DNA from 3 places in the Kocuria sp. GQ42 genome. Region 1 is predicted to be linked to each of the others. Evidence: riboswitches for the same ligand, from Rfam matches in the RefSeq annotation. Region 1 holds a riboswitch; each other region holds the start of a gene.

Region 1 (4,099 bases):
TCCGTGACGGTGGCGCGCTTCGCCACCCAGACCGCCGAGCACGGGCGGTGAGCGCCGTGCTGGACACCGTCCTGGACGCCGCCGCGGCCGTGTGCCTCGTGGTCGGCGCGCTCATGTCCCTCGCCGCCGCCATCGGCCTGGTCCGCTTCCCGGACCTGCTGACGCGCATGCACGCCGGCACCAAGCCCCAGGTCTTCGGGCTGCTCCTCATGCTCACGGCCGTCGCCCTCGAGAACCGCGAACCCGTCATGATCCCGCTCATCGCCCTCGGCTGGATCTTCCAGCTGCTCACCGTGCCCGTCTCGGCGCACATGGTGGGACGCTCGACGTACCGCACCAAGCACCTGAACCGGACCACGCTGACCCAGGACGACCTGCAGAAGGTCCTCAACCGCGCCGCGGAGGGCGGGGCGGAGGGCTCCGCGGAGGGCGTCGCCGCGGGACCGCCGGTGCCGAGCCCGGACGGCCGGCGGGCGGACGGACAGCAGACTGACGGATCGCCGGGGACGCGTTAGGCTGGGCAGGATCGACAGGGCGCACCCGCGTCCCCCTCGGACGACAAGGAGCAGCACTCCATGAACACCAAGGTCCTCGAACTCGTGGGCACGGGCCTCTCGCTCGGCGGCGTGGCGCTCTCGCACAAGGTGCTCGGCGCGGCGTGGACGCGCATCACCGGCGACCCGCCCCCCGCCAAGAACCCGGACCCGGACGAGGCCTGGACGGGCATCATCGTCTGGTCGCTCGTGACCGGTCTCGTGGGCACCGTCATCAAGGTCGGCATCTCCCGCCAGATCGCGAAGATGGAGAACAGGCCGCAGACCAACCCCAAGGCCTCGAGCCAGGCCGAGGTCTGAGGCCCGGCGAGCACCTCGCGCAGGGGCCCGCCCGGCCGGACACCGCACCGGTGTCCGGCCGGACGGGCCCCTGCGTCGTTCACCGGCCGTGCGCCGGCCGTGCACGGAGCGGGCGAGGGAGGGGTAGACTCGGTGCCACTGAACGACAGGGGAGCGCCCCGCCGGTGAGACCGGCGCGGCGCTGAGAGTGCGGATCGCCGCAGACCCTCGAACCTGCTCCGGCTAGCACCGGCGAAGGGAGTCGAGCATCTCAGGGGTGCTTCCCCGGGAACGCGCCACCGGCGCGGCCCGCGGAACCCCGTCCCCTCCTGGCACCGACGGCTCGCTGAGCCCAGGAGGAACCCACCGTGAACACCACCACCACCCACCGCCCCGCCCGCCGACCCGGCACGTCCCGCGCGTCGTCCTGGCGCGTCGTCGACATCGTCGTGGCCGCCGTCCTCGCCGCCGTGTGCGCCGTCGTCTTCTGGGCGTGGTCGAACCTGCTCTACCCCTTGGTCGGCACGGCCGCGGTCGCCTACCCGCCCGCCGTGGGGCTGATCGCCGGCGGCTGGCTCGTGGCCGGCGTGCTCGGCGGGCTGATCATCCGCAAGCCCGGCGCCGCGCTGTTCTGCGAGCTGCTCGCCGCCGTGATCGAGAGCTTCCTGGGCACCCACTTCGGCCTGCTGGTCGTGCTCTCCGGGCTCGTCCAGGGCATCGGCGCGGAACTGGCCTTCGCCGCCTTCCGGTACCGCCGGTTCGACGCCCTCGCGGCGGCCGTGGCGGGCGCCGTGAGCGGGATCTTCCTCGGCGTCCACGAGAACATCGTCTACAACTACGAGTGGGCGCTGAGCCACCAGGTGGTCTACGTGGTCCTGGCGGCCGTCTCCGGGGTGGTGCTCGCGGGCCTGCTCATGCAGGCCGTGGTGCGGGCCCTCGCGGCCACCGGCGTGCTGCAGGGTCTCGCGTCGGGGCGGGCCGTGCGGCGATGACGGCTCCCACGACCCCGGGCCCCGTGGTGCCCGCCACCCGCGGGGCGCGGGTCGAGGCCCGCGGCTTCGGCTGGCACCACCCCGGGCGGGACGCGGCGGCGCTGCACGGCCTCGACCTCGTGGTGGAGCCGGGGGAGCGCGTGCTCCTGCTGGGACCCAGCGGGGCGGGCAAGTCCACCCTCCTGCACGCCCTGGCAGGAGTCCTCCACGACGACGACGGGCAGTCCGCCTCCGGCGAGCTGCTGCTCGACGGCATGCCGCCGGAGCAGGCACGCGGCCGGGCCGGGCTCGTGCAGCAGGACCCCGAGTCCCAGGTGGTGCTGTCCCGGATCGGGGACGACACCGCCTTCGGCCTCGAGAACCTCGCGGTGCCCCGGGAGCAGATCTGGCCGCGGGTGCGCGCGGCGCTCGAGGACGTGGGGCTGGACCTCCCCCTCGACCACTCCACCGCGGCCCTGTCCGGCGGGCAGAAGCAGCGCCTGGCGCTCGCGGGCGCCGTGGCCATGAGCCCCGGGCTGCTGCTGCTCGACGAGCCGACCGCCAACCTGGACCCCGCCGGCGTGCGTCAGGTCCGCGACGCCGTGGTGTCCTGCCTCGACCGCAGCGGCGCCACGCTCGTGGTCGTGGAGCACCGTGTCGCCGTGTGGGCCGAGGTCGTGGACCGCGTCGTCGTGCTCGGCCGGGACGGGAGCATCACCCACGACGGCGCGCCGGGCCGGGTGCTCGGCGCCGCGGCCGACGAGCTCAGCGGCGCGGGGGTGTGGGTGCCCGGCCGGGTGCCTGCCACGCGTGCGCCCGCTCGCCCCGCCGCGGGTCCCGGCGCAGGCTCCGGTGCACATTCCGCCGGGGGTCCCGCCGGAACCCCGGGCGCCGGCTCCGGGGCGGACGGCGCACCGCTGCTGAGCGCCACCGGTCTGGGCGTCTCGCGCAGCCAGCCCTCGGCGCGGCAGCTGCGCGCCCGGCGGCGGGCGCCGCGGCGCGGCCGCCCGGTGGACGACGCCGCCGCGGGCCGCGCCCTCCCCACGGCGGTGGCCGACGTGGAGCTGACCCTGCGCCGCGGCCGCGCGCTCGCGCTGACCGGGCCCAACGGCGCCGGCAAGTCCACGCTCGCGCTGACGCTGGCGGGCCTGCTCGCCCCCGTGCGCGGCACCGTGCGGGCCCACCCGCTCCTCGACCGCGCCGCGGGCCCCGACCCGCTCGAGTGGAGCGGCCGGGAGCTCGTGGCCCGCGTGGGGACGGTCTTCCAGGAGCCCGAGCACCAGTTCCTGCGCGCCACCGTGCGGGCCGAGCTCGAGCTCGGCCCCCGGCTGGCCGGCACGCCGGTGGCCGAGCGGCAGCGCCGCACGGACGAACTGCTCCGCCGGCTGCGGCTCTCGCACCTGGCCGACGCCAACCCGTTCACCCTCTCCGGCGGCGAGAAGCGGCGGCTGTCCGTGGCCACGGTGCTCGCCACGGACCCGGACGTGCTGGTGCTCGACGAGCCGACGTTCGGTCAGGACGCCCTGACGTGGGCGGAGCTCGTGGACCTGCTCGTGGAGCTCGTCGACGCCGGCACGTCGGTCCTCGCCGTGACCCACGACGAGGACTTCGTGCGGGCGCTCGGCGCCGAGGTGCTGGCGCTGGACACCCCGTGCGAGCGGGGCCACGCCGCTCGCACGGCACCGGCGGCGGAAGGGGCGGCGGCCGTTCCTGCCGTGCGGTCCGCGCCTGCGGCGGGGAAGACCGCGGCTGCTCCCGTCGTGCGGTCCGCGTCCGCGGCCGCCAGCGCCCCGGCGGCGCCGGGCGCCGGCGCGGTGCGGGTCGTCCCCGCCCGGCGGGAGCCCGTCCGGTGAGCGCCACCGCGCTCGCGCCGTCGGCCCGGGCCTCCCTGCTGGGGCGGACGAACGCGGTGGTCAAGCTGGCCGGGGCGCTGCTGCTGACCGTGGTGCTGCTGCTCAGTGCGGACCCCGTGACGTCGGGGACCGTGCTGCTGGGCGAGGTGCTGCTGCTGGCGCTGGCCGGTCAGCGTCCGCTCGCGCTGCTGCGCCGGGCGTGGCCGGTGGTCGTGGCGGCGCTCGTGAGCGGGTGGGGCACGGCCCTGCTCGCCGAGGACTCCGGGCCGGTGCTGCTCGACCTGGGGGTCACCGGGATCTCGTCCGGCTCGGTGGCCGCGGGGGCGGCGATCGCCCTGCGCGGGCTGGCGCTGGCGCTGCCCGGGCTGATGCTGGTGCTCACCACGGATCCCACGGACCTCGCCGACGGCCTCGCCCAGACGCTGCGCCTGCCGGCCCGCTT
Region 2 (4,099 bases), on a different contig from region 1:
TCCCGCATCCTCGCCCGGACGTCCGCCGGGGCCGCCCGGGCGGCGTCGTCGAGCAGCCGGCGGGCCGTGCGGGTGGCCTCCTGGAACCCCTCGTCCGCGTACGTGGCCAGCCAGTCCGCGTAGGGGTGCCCGTCGGTCCCGTCGGCCGCGGCGAGCTCGTTCAGGTGCCGGCCCACGTCCGCGTAGACCCAGTAGCACGGCAGCACGGCGGCCAGGCCCACCGGGTAGGGCTCCGCGGCGGTGGCCGCGAGCAGGAACGTGGTGTAGCGCCGCGTCACCTCGCCGAGCCCGTCCCGGGCGCCGCCGGCCCGGGCGCCGCCGTCCGCGGCGTGCCGCAGCCGGGCCCGGTGCAGCTGCGCCTCGGTCTCGGTGCAGGACACGGCGCCGGCGGCGAAGAACAGCCGCTGCTCCTCGTCGGGCGCCCTGGCGGCCAGCAGGGCCAGCGCCCGGCTGTAGCCGTCGAGGTACTGCAGGTCCTGGTCGAGGTAGGCGAGGAAGCGGTCCGGCTCCAGCCGGCCGTCGCCGAGGAGGCGGACGAACTCGAGCTCCTCGATCTCCCGCCGCACGGCCGCGGAGGCCTCCCACAGCTCGTCGGTGAACCGCTCCGGCGCCGTGCCCCAGCTCTCGAGGGCGTCCTGGACGTGGTGGAAGTGGTGGACGGGCCCGCTGCCGTGGCCGACCTCGAGGTCCCCGGCGGCTTCGAGGGCGCCGCGCAGCCAGTCCCGGGCGATCCGCAGGCTCCGGGGCCAGTCCCCGTGCCGGGCCTGGAGGGTGGCCAGGGCCGAGGAGAGGGAGCACCCGGTGCCATGGGAGTTCTCGGTGGGCACGCGGGCGCCGTCGAACGCCACGAGGGGCTCGGGGGCGTCCGGGCCCACGAGCGCGTCGGGCGTCCGGTCCCCCCTGAGGTGCCCGCCCTTGACGAGCACCAGGGTGCCGTGGGCGCGGGCCACGCGGTGGCCCTGCGCGAGGGCCTCGTCCCACGACGACGCCGTGTCCTCCCCGGCGAGCACGGCGAGCTCCTGCAGGTTCGGGGTGATCAGGTCGGCGAGGCCGAGCATCGAGCGCAGGGCGTCCTCGGCCTCGCGCTCCAGCAGGCGGCCCCCGGAGGTCGCGACCATGACGGGGTCCAGGACCACGACCGGCGGCCGGTGGGTCCCGAGCCACCGGGTGACGGCCTCGATGACCGGCACGGACCCGAGCATCCCGATCTTGACGGCGTCGATCTCGACGTCCTCGGCGACCGCGTCCAGCTGTGCCGAGAGGAACTCGACCGGCGGGACGTGGATGTCGCGCACGCCCACGGTGTTCTGGACGACGACGGCGGTGACGGCGCTCATCCCGTAGCCGCCCATCGCGGCGATCGACTTGAGGTCCGCGTGCTGGCCGGCCCCGCCCGTGGGGTCGGTGCCGGCGATGGCCAGGACGCGGGGCACGCGGGCGGTCACGGGGCCACCTCCCCGGCGGGTACGGCGGTGAAGGCCCGCAGGTAGCGGGCGGCCGCGGCCGCGGGGTCCGGGTCGGCGCAGATCCCGGAGACCACGGCCAGCCCCGCGGCGCCGGCGGCGCGCAGGCCGGGGGCGTCCTCGACCCGCACCCCGCCGATGGCCAGGCAGGGCAGGGCCGTGCGGGCCGCGGCGCGGGCGAAGCCCTCGACGCCCAGCGGCTCGGGGTGGTCGGGCTTGGTGCGGGTCGCCCGCACCGCCCCGACGCCCAGGTAGTCGACCGTCCCGGCCGGCAGCGCGGCGGCAGTATCGAGCTCCTCCGCCGTGGCGGCGCTGAGGCCGAGCACGGCGTGCGGGCCGCAGATCTCCCGGGCGAGGACCACGGGCAGGTCCGACTGGCCCACGTGCACGCCGGCCACGGGGGCGCCGGCCGCGCGGGCGGCGAGGTACACGTCGGCGCGGTCGTCCACGAGCACGGGCACCTGCCGGCCCACGCGCTCGGCGACGGCCGTCAGCAGGGCGACGAGCTCGCGGACCGGGGCGTCCTTCTCCCGCACCTGGACCATGGTCGCTCCCCCGCGCACGGCGGCGGCCACGACGTCCGGGACCGTCCGGGGGGCGCTCAGGGCGGTGTCCGTCACCAGGTGCAGGGCCAGGGCGGCGGGGTCGAGGCGCGGGCTCACCGGGCGCCCTCCTCGCGCACGAGCTCCGCCCGGGCGGCGATCCCCTCCGGGGTGACGGCGTGCAGCCGGTCCAGCAGCGCCACGGCGAAGGAGCCGGGCCCGGCGGAGTCGGCGGCCGCGTCCTCGGCCGCGAGGGTGTACACCGTGGTGGCGGCCACCGCCGCGGCGGCCGGGTCCGTGCGCACGGCGGTGAACGCGGCCATGAGGGCGCCCAGGGCGCACCCGCCGCCGGTGATGCGGGTCAGCAGGGGCGTGCCGTGCGGCACCCGGACCACGGTGCCGTCCGGGGAGCGCACGAGGTCCACGGGCCCGGACACGGCCACGGCCGAGCCGGCCCGCGCGGCGAGCGCGGCGGCGGCGTCCCGGGCCGCGTCGACGCCGTGGGTCGTGTCCGTGCCGCGGCCGCCGGCGCCGCCGGCGAGGGCGATGACCTCGGAGGCGTTGCCGCGCACGATCGCCGGCTCGAACCCGAGCAGGTCGCGGGCCAGCGCCGTGCGCACGGGCAGGGCACCCACCGCGACCGGGTCCAGGACCCAGGCCCGGCCCGCGCGGCGCCGGGCCCCGACGGCCTCGTAGGCGGCGCCGCGCTGCTCGGCGGTGGGCGTGCCGGTGTTCACGAGCAGGCCGTCGGCGAGCTCCGCGAAGACCCCGCCCTCGCCCTGGATGTCGGTCATCGCCGGGGAGGCGCCCACGGCGAGCAGCACGTTGGCGGTGAAGTTGGTGACCACGGCGTTGGTGATGCACTGCACCAGCGGCGCCGCGGCGCGCAGGTCCTCCAGGGCCGCGGCGGCGTCCTCGGCGAGCGCGGGGTCCGGCGGCACCGGCCTCCCGGGTCCTGGTGTGCGGTCGGACGGGGGTACGGCATCGCGCATCTGCGACATCCCTTCGCTAGTACTGGCTAGATCAGGTTCGACGGGTGTGTTCTCAGCCGCTCGTGCGGCACCCCGTGTCTGGTGTGCTGCCAGTCTAGTCGTCGTGCGGGAGCCGGCACGGACCCCGCACGGGATCAGAACATGCCGTTGGCGTGCGCCATCCGCTGGGGCACCGGCTGCGCGACGCCCCAGTGCTCCACGATCCGGCCGTCGTCGAGGCGCCAGAGGTCGTAGCAGGCGACCGTTCCGGTGGATCCCCCGTCGCGGTTCTCTCCGGGAGCGGCCTCCGCGACGGTCAGCACGAAGTTCCCCTCGCCGACCACCCGGCGCAGCCGCTGGTACGCGGGCTGCGGGCCGTCCGGTGTGCCGCCGGTGTGCTCGGTGCAGCCCCGGGGGCTCATGTGGTCCTGGACGGCGTGGCGGTCGCCCCCGATGAGGGCGGCCTCGACCCACTCGGCGGCGATGCGCTTGTTGTCCTGCGTCCGCTCGTGGTCCGTGACCGCGACGGGACCGTCGAGCTGGGGGCGGGCGCCGTCGGGGCCCGTGCGCAGGGGCTCGAGGACGTCCCAGTGCTCGGCGATCCGTCCGTCCTCCACTCGGAAGACGTCGAAGCCGACCAGCGGCTCCGGACCGAGCCCTTCGTACACCGAGTGGACGGCCACCGTCCCGTGGTCGTCGAGCATCCGGACCATGTCCACGCGGAAGTCGTCGGGCATGCTCTGCACGAAGTGCCTGAGACCCTCGCGCCCGTCCGGCGCGAGCGGCGAGTGCTGGATGAAGTCCTCCGTGTAGTGCCGGTCCACGGCCGACGGATCCCGGTGGACGAACAGTTCCGTGCCGGTGGTGCGGATGGTGTCTGCACTGGTCATGGCGATGCTCCCTGGAACGGGCGGCCGCTCTCCCGGCGGACGGGACGGCGGCCCCGGGTGTGCTTGTGGTGCGCACCACGGTACGCCGCCGTGCGGAGGGCGGGCAGGCCGGGACGGTCCGTGACGGTCCGCGACGACGGAGGACCCCGACCGTGCCGGTCGGGGTCCTCCGTGGTGCTGCTCGGCGGGGCGGGTCAGCCCCGGTCGGCGGGCCGGCCGCTGGTGAGGTCCTC
Region 3 (4,099 bases), on a different contig from region 1:
CGCGCCCAGGTCCTCGAGGCGGCGCGCGACGGCCGGGTCGTCGGAGGTGTAGGCGAAGACCTTGAAGCCGCGGGCCACGAGCTGCTCGGTGGCGTCGAGGAGCTCCACCACGTCGGGCAGCAGCGTGTCCTCGTCCGCGATGACCTCGAGCTTGACCCAGTCGGTCTCGAGGGCCTCCCGGCCGAGCTCGGCGGTCAGCAGCGCGTCCCGGGCGGTGTAGCACCCGGCGGTGTTGGGCAGGATCCGGATGTCGTTGCGCTCGAGCAGCGCGAAGAGGGAGTCGCCCTGGCCGGGGGCGTAGCGGCGCAGGGCCACGGTGGTCAGCTCGGTGCCGGAGGCCAGCAGCGCCTGCTCCAGGGTGTGCAGCGAGCTCAGGCCGCCGGTGCCCATGATCAGCCGGGAGCTCAGCTCGATGCCGTCGAGCACGAGGGGGTCGGGGTGCGGGGCGGTCACGTCAGCCTCCCTGGACGGCGGTGATGATCTCGATGGACTGGCCCTCCGCCACGGGGGTCCGCCGCCAGCGGCTGCGGGGCACGACCGCGGCGTCCACGGCCACGGCCACGCCGAGGCGCCCGCCGTCCAGCGGGGCGCCGTCGGGGCCCAGGGCCCGGCCGACGGTCTCGGCGACGAGGTCGACGACGGTCGCCTCCGCCGCCACGCGGTGCGGGCGGCCGTTGAGGGTGATGGCGGTCATCGGGTGCTCCTGCTCCGGGGCCCGGGCCCGGCGGCGGCCGGCGCGGGATCCTCTGGACGGGCCTCGACGGGGCGGTCGAAGCGGTGCGGGTCGGTGGTGGCGAGGTGCTCGGCGTCGGCGGCCAGGTCGGCTCCGGTCCCGCCGGTCACCAGCTGCGCGGCGAGCCGGGCGGCCAGCGGGGCGAGCAGGACGCCGTGGCGGAAGTAGCCGGTGGAGACCACGAGCCCCGGCACCGGCGAGCCGTCCGGGTCGCGGACCCGGCCGAGGTACGGGATGTCGTCCGGGGTGCCGGGCCGGGCGCGGGCCAGCACCTCGACCAGCTCGAGGTCGGCGACGCCGGGCACGAGCGCCTGGGCATCGCGCAGCAGCCGGAACACGCCGCCGGCGCTGGGACCGGACAGGTCGTCCTCGCGGGAGGTCGCCCCGATCACCACGGTCCCGTCGGCGCGGGGCACCAAGTAGACGGGCACCCCGTGCACCAGGCCGCGGACCGTGCGCTCGAGCAGCTCCGGCGCCCCGGCGGGGACCCGGGCGCGCAGGATGTCCCCGTGCACCGGCCGCAGCGGCGGGTGCCAGTCCTCCGGCAGTCCTTCGAGCTCACCGAGCCCGGCCCCGGGGGCGAGGACCGTCCAGGTCGCGGAGACCATCCCGCCGCCGGCCAGGCGGACGCCGGTCGCCGCGCCCTCGGCGTTGCGGCGCAGCCCCGTGGCGAGGTCGTGGACGAGGCGGGCCGGTCCGCCGTCGCGCGCGGCCGGGAGCCCGGCGGGCTCCGGGGGGTCGGGGAGTTCCGGGGCGACGAGGGCCGCGAGCAGCCCGGCCACGAGGCGGCGCGGGTCCACCTGGTGGTCGTCGGGGATCCGGAACGCCGCGGACAGCCGCGGGCTCAGGGCCGGCTCGAGGGTGCGGGCGGCGCGCAGGGTCAGCGGCTCCACCGTCATGCCGTGGCGCCCCTGCAGCGCGCGGAGGTCCGCCAGGGCCTGCCGGTCGGCGGCGTCCACGCCGCAGACCAGGGTCTCGGTGGCCCGGTGGCCCACCGTCCCGCCGGCGGCCTGCTCGAGGGCGGCCACGAACGCCGGGTACTCGGCGGCCGAGGCGGTCATGAGGGGGTACAGGGGCTCCTGCTGGTACTGGACCTCGCTCACCGGGGCGAGCATCCCGGCCGCGGCGCGGCTGGCGCCGGAGCCCGGCTCGGGGTCCACCACGACCACCGAGCGGCCGCGGCGGCGCAGCTCCCAGGCGGTGGCCAGGCCGATCACCCCGGCGCCGACGACGGCGACGTCGGCGCGGACGTGTTCGGGCCGGTCGACCAGCGGGTGGGGCGCGGTCGTGGGGGCGGGGTGCGCGGCAGTCACAGGGAACGTCCTTTCCTCCGGCGGCATGACCCGCATCAGGTGTGGCGGTCGGCGCTGGACGCCCTCTCAGCCCCCGGTGGGGCTCCCGCAGAACCGCTGACCTATCATCAGCGTGTGACCCACCCTACCCGTGACGCCTCCGCCCCCGCCGAGTCCTCCCTGCGAGACACCCGGACGGCCCGCCTCCTCGCCGCCCGGCTGTACGTGTGCACGGACGCCCGCCGGGACCGGGGCGACCTCGAGGAGTTCCTGCACGCCGTCTGTGCCGGCGGCGCGGACATCGTCCAGCTGCGGGACAAGAGCATCGACGCGGACGAGGAGATCGCCGCGCTGGAGCTGCTGGGCCGGGTCGCCGCCGAGTACGACGCCCTGTTCGCGGTCAACGACCGCGCCGACATCGCCGCGCTCGTGGGCGCCGACGTCTTCCACGTGGGCCAGCACGACCTCAGCCCCGCCCAGGCCCGGCGGCTCCTGGGCCCCGACGTGCTGATCGGGCGCTCCACCCACGACCTCGGACAGGCCACGGCGGCGCTCGAGGACCCGGACGTCGACTACTTCTGCACCGGGCCCGTCTGGGCCACGCCCACCAAGCCGGGGCGCCCGGCCACCGGGCTGGAGTTCGTCCGCGCGGTCGCCGAGCTGACGGAGGCCCGGCTGGACGCGGACCCGGAGGTCCTGCCCGTGCCGTGGTTCGCCATCGGCGGCATCGACGAGCCGCGGCTCCCGCAGGTGCTGGAGGCCGGGGCGCGCGGCGTCGTCGTCGTCCGCGCCGTCACCGAGGCCCCCGATCCCCGCGTCGCCGCCGGGCAGCTGCGCGGCCTGCTCCCCGCCTGAGCCCGGGGCGAACCGCCGCCCGGCTCACCGTCGGCTCCCCGCCGCCGTCCAGCACGTTCTGAGAGCATGGACGCAGGACGACGACGGAGAGGTGGCCCATGGACCCCGAGCTCGACCCCCAGGTGCGGCACGCGGTGGAGCGCCCCGCGGAGACCGCCCGCGGCCCGGAGGACGCGCAGCTGCGCGTCCGGCTGGCCGGTGAGCCCGCCCGCCGCGCCCTCGGCACGCACTGGGAGCAGGGCCTCCCGGAGGACGCCGCCCCGAGCGACGACCGGCTCGCCGCCGCCGTGCTGCTCGCCACCCTCTTCGGCGACACCTTCTGGCTGGAGCGCGCCGCCCGGCTGCCCAGCGACGTGCCGGGGTGCCCGTCCGCGCCGCCGAGCGGGCTGCTGGAGCTGACCCGGGTGCCGGGCGCCCGGGCGGCCCTGGCCGCCGTGCTCGAGCGCCCGCTGCTGACCGGGCTCCTGGAGTGGGGCACCAACCCCCTGCCGGAGCAGCCCCCGCTGGCCGTGGCCCGGGCCGCCCGGGACCTGGGCGTCCCCGACGACGGGCGCGTCTACAAGGTGGTGCGCCGCCGCGCCGAGCGCTTCCTGGCGCGGGAGCACGACGGGTCCGAGCCGCTCGAGCAGTTCGTGACCCTGCTCAACGAGGCGGAGCGGGGCCACCGCGAGGACGGGCCCGTGCTCTCGGGCGAGACCCTGCCGCCGGCGGCTCCCCCGGCGTCGGGCCCGGCCGCAGGATCCTCCTCCGTGGCCGGCCCGGCCGCGGACGGTGACATCCGCCCGGGCACGCCCCCGCCCGGCGCCCCTCCGGCGGGCTCGCCCGAGAACCCCCGGTGGGGGGTGAGCCCCGCGAGCCCGGCCCCGCCGCCGCCCGGGCAGTTCCCGGGCCAGTACCCCGGACCCGGGGCACCCGGCCCGGGCGGTCCGGGATACGGCACCCCCGGGTACGGCCCAGGGGACCAGCAGCCCGGCACCCAGGGCGCCTCCGGGCCGGTGTTCGGGCCCGGCCCCGGCGGGTGGCCGCCGCGCCAGGCCGAGCCCGAGGAGGACGACTCCGACAACCTCAAGGCGTGGGGGTTCGTCTTCCTGGGCATCCTGGCGGTGATCGCCGCCCTGATCTTCATCCTCTGAGCCCACCGCACCACCATTTACTTGCACGGGAAAGCTTCTGGGGCTATTCTTGGGGACATATCAACCAATGCGCCGCCCCTGCCGAC

The links. A riboswitch is a leader RNA that binds a small molecule or an ion and turns the genes downstream of it on or off. The one in region 1 is predicted to bind thiamine pyrophosphate.
Region 2: linked by a shared signal. The riboswitch ahead of thiM (hydroxyethylthiazole kinase) and the one ahead of AC6CH6_RS14260 (ECF transporter S component) in region 1 are both predicted to bind thiamine pyrophosphate.
Region 3: linked by a shared signal. The riboswitch ahead of AC6CH6_RS12765 (FAD-dependent oxidoreductase) and the one ahead of AC6CH6_RS14260 (ECF transporter S component) in region 1 are both predicted to bind thiamine pyrophosphate.

Annotation. Positions count from the first base shown of each region.
Region 1 covers NZ_JCAXEN010000007.1:29,262-33,360, reverse strand. The annotation lists gene AC6CH6_RS14275 (MrpF/PhaF family protein) at 1-51, shown strand, start outside; gene mnhG (monovalent cation/H(+) antiporter subunit G) at 48-515, shown strand; gene AC6CH6_RS14265 (DUF4235 domain-containing protein) at 576-854, shown strand; TPP riboswitch at 992-1,111, shown strand; gene AC6CH6_RS14260 (ECF transporter S component) at 1,202-1,825, shown strand; gene AC6CH6_RS14255 (ABC transporter ATP-binding protein) at 1,822-3,657, shown strand; gene AC6CH6_RS14250 (energy-coupling factor transporter transmembrane component T family protein) at 3,654-4,099, shown strand, end outside.
Region 2 covers NZ_JCAXEN010000001.1:711,316-715,414, reverse strand. The annotation lists gene AC6CH6_RS03345 (bifunctional hydroxymethylpyrimidine kinase/phosphomethylpyrimidine kinase) at 1-1,445, opposite strand, end outside; gene thiE (thiamine phosphate synthase) at 1,442-2,125, opposite strand; gene thiM (hydroxyethylthiazole kinase) at 2,122-2,946, opposite strand; TPP riboswitch at 2,989-3,082, opposite strand; gene AC6CH6_RS03330 (nuclear transport factor 2 family protein) at 3,132-3,866, opposite strand; gene AC6CH6_RS03325 (Rne/Rng family ribonuclease) at 4,061-4,099, opposite strand, start outside.
Region 3 covers NZ_JCAXEN010000006.1:12,004-16,102, reverse strand. The annotation lists gene AC6CH6_RS12775 (thiazole synthase) at 1-453, opposite strand, end outside; gene thiS (sulfur carrier protein ThiS) at 455-694, opposite strand; gene AC6CH6_RS12765 (FAD-dependent oxidoreductase) at 691-2,046, opposite strand; TPP riboswitch at 2,042-2,145, opposite strand; gene thiE (thiamine phosphate synthase) at 2,161-2,880, shown strand; gene AC6CH6_RS12755 (hypothetical protein) at 2,979-4,013, shown strand.